One region of the Weizmannia sp. WK01 genome, then DNA from elsewhere that is predicted to be linked to it. Evidence: predicted binding sites of a transcription regulator. Region 1 holds the regulator's gene; the other holds the start of a gene.

Region 1 (5,039 bases):
GCAACAACGGTTTGCCTTGTTGGACAACTTGTTCCAGAACAGGCAGGATTTCCTGGATATTGGAAATCTTCTTGTCTGTAATTAAGATGTAAGGGTTATCCAGAACAGCTTCCATTTTGTCGGAATCCGTTACCATGTAAGGCGATGCATAGCCACGGTCGAACTGCATTCCTTCCACAACGTCCAATTCCGTTGAGAAGCCTTTTGATTCTTCAATGGTAATAACGCCATCGTTGCCCACGCGTTCCATTGCTTCAGCGATCAATTCGCCGACTTCTTCGTCAGCAGAGGAAATTGCAGCAACTTGGGCGATGGAAGCTTTGCCTTCGATTGGTTTCGAAATGGCTTTTAATTCTTCGACAGCAGCCGCAACTGCTTTTTCAATCCCTTTGCGGATGCCAACCGGGTTTGCACCTGCTGTTACGTTTTTCAGGCCTTCACGGATCATTGCCTGTGCCAGAACAGTTGCAGTGGTTGTACCGTCACCAGCTACATCGTTCGTTTTGCTGGCCACTTCGGAGACAAGTTTGGCACCCATGTTTTCAAACGCGTCTTCGAGTTCAATTTCTTTTGCGATCGTGACACCGTCATTTGTGATCAGCGGAGAACCGAATTTCTTTTCCAGAACGACGTTACGTCCTTTCGGGCCCAATGTCACTTTTACAGCATCTGCCAGTTTATCCACACCACGAAGCATACCGCGGCGGGCTTCTTCGCCGAATTTAATTTCTTTTGCCATTTATAAAACCTCCTCATGTCATATCGTTATTTCTATGTTTCAACAAGCCAGGCTTATTCCACAACCGCCAGAATATCGCTTTCACGAAGGATTAAGTATTCTTTTCCGTCATATTTCACTTCAGTGCCGGCATATTTCGAGAAGATGATGCGGTCGCCTACTGCTACATCGATGGCAACACGTTCACCGTTATCAAGGGTACGCCCGGAACCGACAGCCACAACTTTGCCTTCCTGTGGCTTTTCTTTTGCCGTGTCAGGCAGGACAATACCGCTTGCTGTTTTTTCTTCCGATTCAACTAATTCAATGACAACGCGATCACCCAGTGGTTTTAACACGTGAAACAACCTCCTTAATTCGTATTATGTAAAATTTTGTCCATTATTAGCACTCGCATAAGTTGAGTGCTAACACATTTATTATAATAAATAATTCCTTGCTTTTTTGCAAGTCTCTCATCCAACTTTTTTTATTTTTTTCGGGCCCTGCATCCTTTAAAGAGCCCCGTCAAAGGATGCCGGTTGCGCGCCTCCATTTCAGCCGCTTGCCCTTTTATAAGTATGCTTGATCACCATCCGGATATGCAACTGAAAAGGCTGGCTCTGCGCACGGCATTTGAACCCCGCCCGGTTCAATAGTACAATGAACATATTGGACGAATTTGCGATCCTTTAAACTTTGAACTGGCAAGAAAGGAAAAGAACGCGTGAAAAAAGAGTATGTGTATATTCTCGTGACGTACATCCTTATGCTGCTGTCCGGCGCCGTCGGGTATCCGTTGCTCTACTATGCCGGGGTGAACGTTTTCCACGAACCGGCAGACAGCATGCGGACATTGACGCCCCCGCTTTGGACCGTCATCAGCTTTATCATCGGGCTGATCATCGTCCTGTACTTTTTAAGAAAAGCCGCAAAGAAAGAAACAGACCGGACTGAACCGCTTCCGGCCGCGCCATCCGCCATATGGGCAATAGGCGGCGTCTTTCTTTGTTTCTTTGCCCAGACTGCAGCCGCGATCATTGAATCATTATTCGGTGCCCCGGCTGCCTCCAACAATACGCAGCAAATCATGGCGCTGATTGAAAGATTTCCGCTCGTCATCCTCATCAGCTCGATCGCAGGGCCGATTCTCGAGGAAATCGTTTTTCGGAAAATCATTTTCGGCACGCTGCGCAGGCGCTTTTCATTCCTTTTATCCGGTATTGTCAGCTCGGTTATTTTCGGACTCGCGCATACCGAACCGAGCCACTTGTTTTTATATTCCCTTTTAGGGCTGACGCTCGCTTATTTATACGAGAAAACAAACCGGATCACCGTTTCCATGTTTGCGCATGTTTCCATGAACACGATTGTGGTCGTGAGGCTGCTTTTGCACCCGTCCGTTCTGCAGACATCCGTACATGAAATTTACAGCTCAATTGGAGGACTTCTATAATGAGACCACTTTTTTCAGGGATTGTAAACTGCCTGCTCGGGGCTTTGTTCACTTATTTTGCCATTCAGCAGGTACAAGTGGGCGGCTGGGGCTTTTTTTCTTATTTACTGCTGTTGATTGCAACATTGGATCTGGGTTCCGGCATCAGGCTGATCTTTCTCCATTTCAAGCTGAAAAACTCAGTGAAAAAATAAAAGCCGTTTTCCGGCTCCGTCCGGAAAACGGCTTTCTTATTCAGAAGCAATCGTCTGTTCATCCATTGGCATTTCTTTTGCCGCTTTTTTGGCATTGCGGTACGCCATTTTCGAAATCAGTGTGCTTGCTTCATACAGCAAAACGAGTGGAACAAAGGTAATCAGCTGCGAAAACACGTCCGGCGGGGTGATGATGCCGGCAGCTGCAATCAAAGCAAGATACGCATATTTTCTTACCTTTTTCAACAGTCTCGGCGTAATGATGCCAAGCCGGGTCAGAAACAGGACCACGACCGGCATTTGGAACACAAAGCCAAACGGAAGCGTGATCTCTAGCAGAAACTGAATATACTCCCGGATCCCGATCACCGCACGAATGCCCATTTCATTTGACAAGCCCATCATAAACTTCACCATCAGCGGACAAAGCACGAAATAGGAAAAAGAAACGCCGGCTATAAAAAGCAAGATGGAAACAGGAATGTAACTTAATGTCAGTTTCTTTTCTTTCTCATACAGCCCCGGGCTTATAAACGCCCAAAGCTGGTACAAAATCACCGGCAGGGTCAATAGGCATGCGATCACAACCGAAACTTCCATAAAAACCTTAATAGGATCGGTTACCCTGAAGGCATTCATCGTGAACATGCCGGCATTTTTGGCATGCTGCAAATAACGTATAACAGGTTTTGCGGTAAAAAAGCCAACAACCAGGGCAAACAGAAAGAAAATGAGAACGGTAATTAACCGCTTTCTCAATTCCTGGATGTGTCCGGTAACCGGCATTTTTTTCGTATTCATCGCCGTTCCCCTTTAAGTGCCGGCGTTGAATCCGCCCTTTTCCCTTTGCACGCCACAGCCAAATCCGGCCATTGCCATTTGCGCCTGCATTCCGTTTTCAATCGGGCCACCCCCTGTACCCACTATGATAACGGAAAAAAAGCTTTTTGGCTATGGCTTCGCAACCGGCTCTTTTGTTTCTTTCAAATTTTCTTCATCATTTGAATAATGTTTTAAAAAGTAGATCAGTGCCTGCAGTTCCACGGCCAGGTCAATATGATGGACGCGGATATCCGGCGGCACGTTCAGCCGGGCAGGTGTAAAGTTTAAAACGCCTTTTACATTTGTACTGGCAAGCTCGTCTGTCACTGCCTGGGCACTGGAAGCGGGGACCGTCAAAATCACAACCGTCACATCTTCCGCGCAAAGCCGTTCTCTTAATTCGTCCATGCTGTAAACAGGCACATTGCCAACATGGCTCCCCACCTTCCCGGGGTCATTGTCAAATGCCATCACAATCCGTGCGCTGTTATTCTTCGAAAAATTGTAATTCAAAAGGGCTGTACCGAGGTTCCCAACGCCAACCAGCGCTACATCTGTGATCTCATCCTGGTTCAGCGTCTTGCCGAAAAAAGACAATAAATATTTTACATTATAACCATAACCTTTTTTTCCAAGTGCCCCGAAGTAGGAAAAATCCCTGCGTATCGTAGCGGAGTCGACTTTCACCGCTTCACTCAGTTCCGCCGAGGATACCCTTTGCTTGCCAAGTGTATATAAATTTCTCAGGTACCGGTAATATAATGGAAGCCGTTTTGCAGTGGCTTGCGGTATTTTTACTGATTCATCCTTCATGTGAAATCCCCCAAGTTGAAAGCTTAAGTTTTTTGTGCTGTTGGTTCCAATCGTGCGTCCATTCCAGAATGGCAGCGCTGCCATTCTTCATTATAATATTACTCCTATCTGAGCAAAGAAAAAATATGTTTTAAAAAAATGCCTGCATGCGTCTTTTTCTCTCTCCAACTATGTTAAATATATCACAAGTAAGCATTTTTTTCATGGGTTTTTACGAATTTATGTGAAAAGTTTTTTGACAAATTCCGATCACGCCGGTTGAGTTGCAGTTCGCCTTCCTGTACACTTACAATGGTATAGAGGTGAACATAAAGATGATGTTGCTGCAAGTTCAACAAGTCACAAAATATTATGGCGCTGAACTTATTTTATCGGATATAAAATTAGAAATTCAAACAAAAGACCGGATTGCCTTGGTCGGGAGAAACGGGGCCGGCAAATCGACCCTCCTGAAAATCATCGCCGGCCAGCTTTCTTATGATGAAGGTTCCATCATTATGCCGAATGGTGTCGAAATCGGTTATCTCGCCCAAAATACCGGACTCGAATCGGATCTGTCCATTTGGGACGAAATGATGTCGGTTTTTAAAAATTTGCTGGATATGGAAAAACAGCTTCGCGAATACGAACAAAAAATGGCCGACCCTAAGATTTATAACCGCCCGGCGGAGTATGAAAAAGTGCTGCATGCTTATGATACTTTGCAGACACGTTTTAAAGATGAAGGCGGATATCAGATCGAAGCGGATATCCGGTCCGTTCTGCATGGCTTCCGTTTTGACCAGTACGACTACAACACCCCGATCCGGACATTAAGCGGCGGGCAAAAAACACGCCTTGCATTGGCGAAATTGCTGCTCACAAAGCCGGACATCCTCATTTTGGATGAGCCGACAAACCATCTCGATATCGAAACGCTCACCTGGCTGGAGCAATATTTACAAGGCTATGAAGGCGCCATTCTGATCGTGTCCCATGACCGTTATTTTCTGGATAAAGTCGTCAACCAGGTCTATGAAATTTCAAGGCATTCCAT
Region 2 (5,039 bases), 1.1 Mb from region 1:
TCTATGTTAAGGAAGACCGAAAAAAAGTCATGCTTTCTTAACGTAGACCCGCTCTATATTAAGGAAGATCGAAAAAAATCGCCCCTTTCTTAACGTAGACCCATTCTACGTTAAGGAAGACCGAAAAAAAGTCATGCTTTCTTAACGTAGACCCGCTCTATATTAAGGAAGATCGAAAAAAATCGTCCCTTTCTTAACGTAGAGCCATTCTACGTTAAGGAAGACCGCCAGAAATCATCCCTATCTTAACGTAGATCCTCGTTCCTTACCTTAAAAACCCGTCTAAGTGAAGTGATCGCCAAAATTCTGGCTATTTCCTTCACTTAGACGGGCTCTATGTTAACGGATCAACAATTTTTAAATTGCTTCTTTTTCATAGACACGGGCTACATGAGCGTTTTCGCCAAAACCTCTTCGGTTCCCTTCACGTAAAGTGCGCCTCTTCCAAAATGAAAGCCATTATTTTGCTTCAACGCCTTCAAAAGCTTTGCGTAAAATGTCTTCCAATTCGCTGACAAGCGGCAATTTAGGGTTTGCAGGTGTGCATTGGTCTTCAAATGCGCGGTCTGCAATAATGGCAACCCGTTTTTCAAAGTCCGCCCGGTTCACGCCGGCTGCTTTTAGGCTAAGCGGAATATTGAACAGTTTGCACATCCGGATGATTTCCTGGCAAAGGCTTTCGACACCTTCTTCTGTCGTGCTTGCCGGAAGACCAAGTACGCGCGCGATTTCCGCGTAGCGTTGATCCGCAATAAAATGTTCGTATTTCGGGAATGCCGCAAATTTTTTCGGCTTTTGCGCGTTATAGCGGATGACATGCGGCAACAGAATCGCGTTAGCCCGGCCGTGCGGAATATGGAATTCAGCGCCGATTTTATGGGCAAGTGAATGGTTGATGCCAAGGAATGCATTCGAGAACGCCATCCCTGCCAAAGTCGATGCATTGTGCATTTTTTCGCGTGCCAGTGCATCATTGCCATTTGCGTATGCTTTCGGCAAGTATTCGTGAACAAGCTGGATGGCCTTAATTGCCAGGCCGTCCGTATAGTCGTTGGCCATGTTGGATACATAGGCTTCAATCGCATGGGTCAAAACGTCCATCCCGGTATCGGCTGTTACGGATTTCGGAACGGTCATAACAAACTGCGGGTCAATGATCGCAACATCCGGTGTCAGTTCATAGTCTGCGAGCGGATATTTTGTGTTGTTCTTTTTATCCGAAATGACGGCGAAAGAAGTCACTTCAGAACCGGTGCCCGATGTGGTCGGAATGCAGACCAGCTGCGCTTTTTCACCCAGTTTCGGGAATTTGGCAACCCGTTTCCGGATGTCCATAAATTTTTGCTTCAATTCGTTGAAATCAACTTCCGGATGCTCATAGAACAGCCACATGCCTTTTGCAGCATCCATCGCCGACCCGCCGCCAAGCGCGATAATGACATCCGGCTGGAAGCTTGCCATAGCTGCGGCACCTTTCCGAACCGTTTCAATAGACGGATCCGGTTCGACTTCTGAGAAAATTTCACAGTGCACATAGTCCGGGCGTTTCCGCAAGTAATACAGTACTTTCTCAACGAATCCAAGCCTGACCATATCCGGATCGGTGACAATAAAGGCACTTGAGATATCCGGCATTTTTTCCAGGTATTGGACCGAGTTCTTTTCAAAATACACGCGCGGTGGAATTTTAAACCATTGCATATTGACTCTCCGTTTCGCCATTGTTTTTACATTGTAAAGATTGATGACACCGACGTTTGTGGACACCGAGTTGCCGCCAAACGTGCCGCAGCCGAGTGTCAAAGAAGGCATGTAGGCATTGTAAATGTCGCCGATTGCCCCTTGCGAAGACGGGGAGTTGACAATGATCCGGCCGGCTTTCATTTTTAAGCCGTATTGTTCAATGACTTCATCGTTTGTCGAATGGATCACAGCCGAGTGACCAAGTCCGCCGAATTCGAGCATGGCTTCTGCAAATTCGAAACCTTGTTTTGTGCTGTTGGCTTTGTAACAGGCCAAAACCGGGCTTAATTTTTCTCTGGAAAGCGGGTAGTCCGGGCCGACACCTGTAAGTTCGGCGATTAAAATTTTGGTATCTTCCGGAACATTTACGCCTGCCATTTTCGCAATTTCATAGGCCGGTTTGCCGACAATGGCGCTGTTGACGGATTGCGTCTTTTCATTGATGACGGTTTTCTCAACCTTTTTCTTCTCCGCTTCATTCAGGAAGTAGCATTGATTTGCAATCAATTCGTTTTTCACATTGTCATAAATTTCTTTGTCGATGATGACAGCCTGTTCCGACGCACAGATCATGCCGTTGTCAAACGTTTTGGACAAAATCAAATCATTGACGGCGCGTTTGATATCAGCAGATTTTTCAATATAGCAAGGGACGTTTCCCGGCCCGACGCCAAGCGCAGGTTTCCCGCTCGAATATGCGGACTTTACCATGCCGGAACCGCCCGTTGCAAGAATCAGTGAAATACCCGAATGGTTCATCAATTGCTGTGTCGCTTCAATGGCCGGTTTTTCGATCCATTGGATGCAGTTTTCCGGGGCGCCGGCTTTCACAGCAGCGTCAAGCATCACTTTTGCGGCATGGCTGCTGCATTTTTGTGCGGACGGATGGAACGCGAAAATAATTGGGTTGCGTGTTTTAATGGCAATTAATGCTTTAAACATCGTGGTTGATGTCGGGTTTGTTACAGGAGTGACCCCGGCAATCACGCCGACCGGTTCCGCAAATTTAACAATCCCTTCATTATTGTTTTCGTCAATGATGCCGACTGTTTTGTTATATTTAATGTTGTGATAGATGTATTCTGTTGCAAACAAGTTTTTTGTCATTTTGTCTTCATATACGCCGCGCCCTGTTTCTTCCACGGCCATTTTGGCGAGCACCATATGCTGTTCCAACCCGGCAAGTGCCATTTGTTTTACGATATTGTCCACTTGTGCCTGATCCAGTTCCATAAATTCACGCAGTGCTTTTTGCCCTTTTGCGACGAGGGAATCGACCATTTCCGTGATTTGCGCAGATTTGCCAACAACTTTTTCATCGATTGCCATGTTCGTGGCCCCCATTCTAAATGTTTTTGTGAATAATTTCACATGACAAACTAAAAAAATATAATTTGTGAAGTATTTCACATGATTTTCTGCCGTTTTACATTTGTTTCTTTTCTTTATGGCTTTATTATAGGCGATTTCACATGCTATGGCTGTGTCAGATTGGTGACAAATGAATAAATCATTTATAAACTTTTTTCTTTAAAATATTGCTTTCCAGCTATGATTTAATTAAAATAAGTTTTTTCCGCCTTTTTACATTGTAAGTGCTTACATTTTATATTTGAATATTTAGGGCTTGCTGAATAAACAAAAATTCCAGATTTGACAAGGATTTTGGCCACTTTTGTCGAATATAAAGTGTAAGGATTTTATAGGAAACGTGTAAAAAACCTTGCACTTGGAGGCCGTTACGATGTACAAAAAGACTGAACATCAATTAACTTTTGTAGAAGATTTTTTTCTACCATTCGGTGGAAAATTAAATAAAGAAAATCGCTGGGTCCGTCTTGCTGAATTAATCCCTTGGTGGAAGGCTGAAGAAAAGTATGCCAAGTCCTTCAAGAAAAAGTTCAAAGGTGAAAAGGCTTATTCTGTCAGAGTTGCTCTTGGGGCTCTCTATATCAAAGAACGGCTTGGGCTATCTGACCGGGAAACAGTCGAACAGATCACGGAAAACCCGTATCTTCAGTATTTTATCGGGTTGCCTGAATTCCAGGAAAAAGCCCCATTCGATCATTCTCTGATGACTCGTTTTAGAAAACGTTTGGGTGCAAACATCATCAATGAACTGAATGAATGGATTGTTCTGGAAGAACAAGAACGCCAATCGGAAGAAGCATCTAAGGAAAATGACAACGATGATGATCACCATGATGATGACGATCATAGTAGTGGTGATCATCAACCTTCCGGTCCTGCTTCGGAAGAGAATTCAACTGGATCGGCTTCTCCTAAAACGAAGAACAAAGGAAAGCTCATTCTGGACGCAACCTGTGCACCGGCTGATATTGCTTACCCTACTGATCTGGGGCTTTTGAACGAAGCCCGTGAGAAACTGGAACATATCATTGATGTACTGCATGAACCGCACAAAGGAAAATTACCAAAGCCACGGACCTACAGAAAAAGAGCCCGCAGGGACTATCTTTCTGTCGCTAAGCAACGCAAAGCTGGAGCCCGGAAAATCCGGAAAGCTGTCGGCAAACAACTTGGATATGTGAAACGGAATCTGGAGATCATTGGAAATCTCATTTCCCAAAGCTCCCTGTCTCTTTTGAGCAAAGATGAATACCGACAACTCCTCGTGATTCATGAACTTTACCGCCAACAGGCAGAAATGTACAAAAAGAAAACACATCGGATTGACCACCGGATTGTGAGCATTTCCCAGCCGCATGTCCGTCCAATTGTGCGTGGCAAGGCAAAAGCGAACGTGGAATTCGGCTCAAAAGTCGCCATTAGCGTTGTAGATGGCTATGCCTTGATTGAGCAACTCGACTGGGAAAATTACAATGAAGGGATCACCCTTAGAGAATCTATTGAGAACTACTACAACCGGTTCGGATTTTATCCAGAAGCGATTTTAGCAGATAAAATCTACCGAAACCGTGACAACCTAGCATACTGTAAATCTCTTGGCATTCGTCTGAGTGGGCCAAGGTTGGGACGCCCATCCAAAACGGAAGACAAAACCTTAGAACGCGTGGCAAGGCAGGATGCCTCCGAACGTAATGCCGTTGAAAGCAAATTTGGCGAAGGCAAGCGCAAGTATGGGCTAGGCCTTATTCGAGCACGCCTTCAGGAGACCAGTGAAACAGTAGTAGCCCTTCAATTCCTTATAATGAATCTGGAGCGGAAGCTCAGGGTTCTTTTTTTGAAATTTTTGTACAACACTATTTTATATTTTAATAACCGTAATTTGGCTTGTATCTGACAGAATCTGATTCGTTCAGCAAGCCCTATTT

The links. Region 1 encodes Rex, which represses fermentation and respiration genes when NADH is low (regulators of the CRP and FNR family bind a similar motif). Its sites were predicted from a motif close to TTGTGAAATATTTCACAA; they were not measured.
Region 2: a site for Rex is predicted at 3,138-3,155, ahead of adhE (bifunctional acetaldehyde-CoA/alcohol dehydrogenase). Genes of this name have one in related genera too.

The regions. Positions count from the first base shown of each region.
Region 1 is NZ_CP109616.1:3,414,144-3,419,182, forward strand. Features, by position in the region: gene groL (chaperonin GroEL) at 1-739, opposite strand, end outside; gene groES (co-chaperone GroES) at 793-1,077, opposite strand; gene OF158_RS16195 (CPBP family intramembrane glutamic endopeptidase) at 1,446-2,174, shown strand; gene OF158_RS16200 (YdiK family protein) at 2,174-2,368, shown strand; gene tatC (twin-arginine translocase subunit TatC) at 2,405-3,169, opposite strand; gene OF158_RS16210 (redox-sensing transcriptional repressor Rex) at 3,320-4,003, opposite strand; gene OF158_RS16215 (ABC-F family ATP-binding cassette domain-containing protein) at 4,318-5,039, shown strand, end outside.
Region 2 is NZ_CP109616.1:840,933-845,971, reverse strand. Features, by position in the region: gene adhE (bifunctional acetaldehyde-CoA/alcohol dehydrogenase) at 460-3,072, opposite strand; gene OF158_RS03850 (IS5-like element ISBco3 family transposase) at 3,488-5,008, shown strand.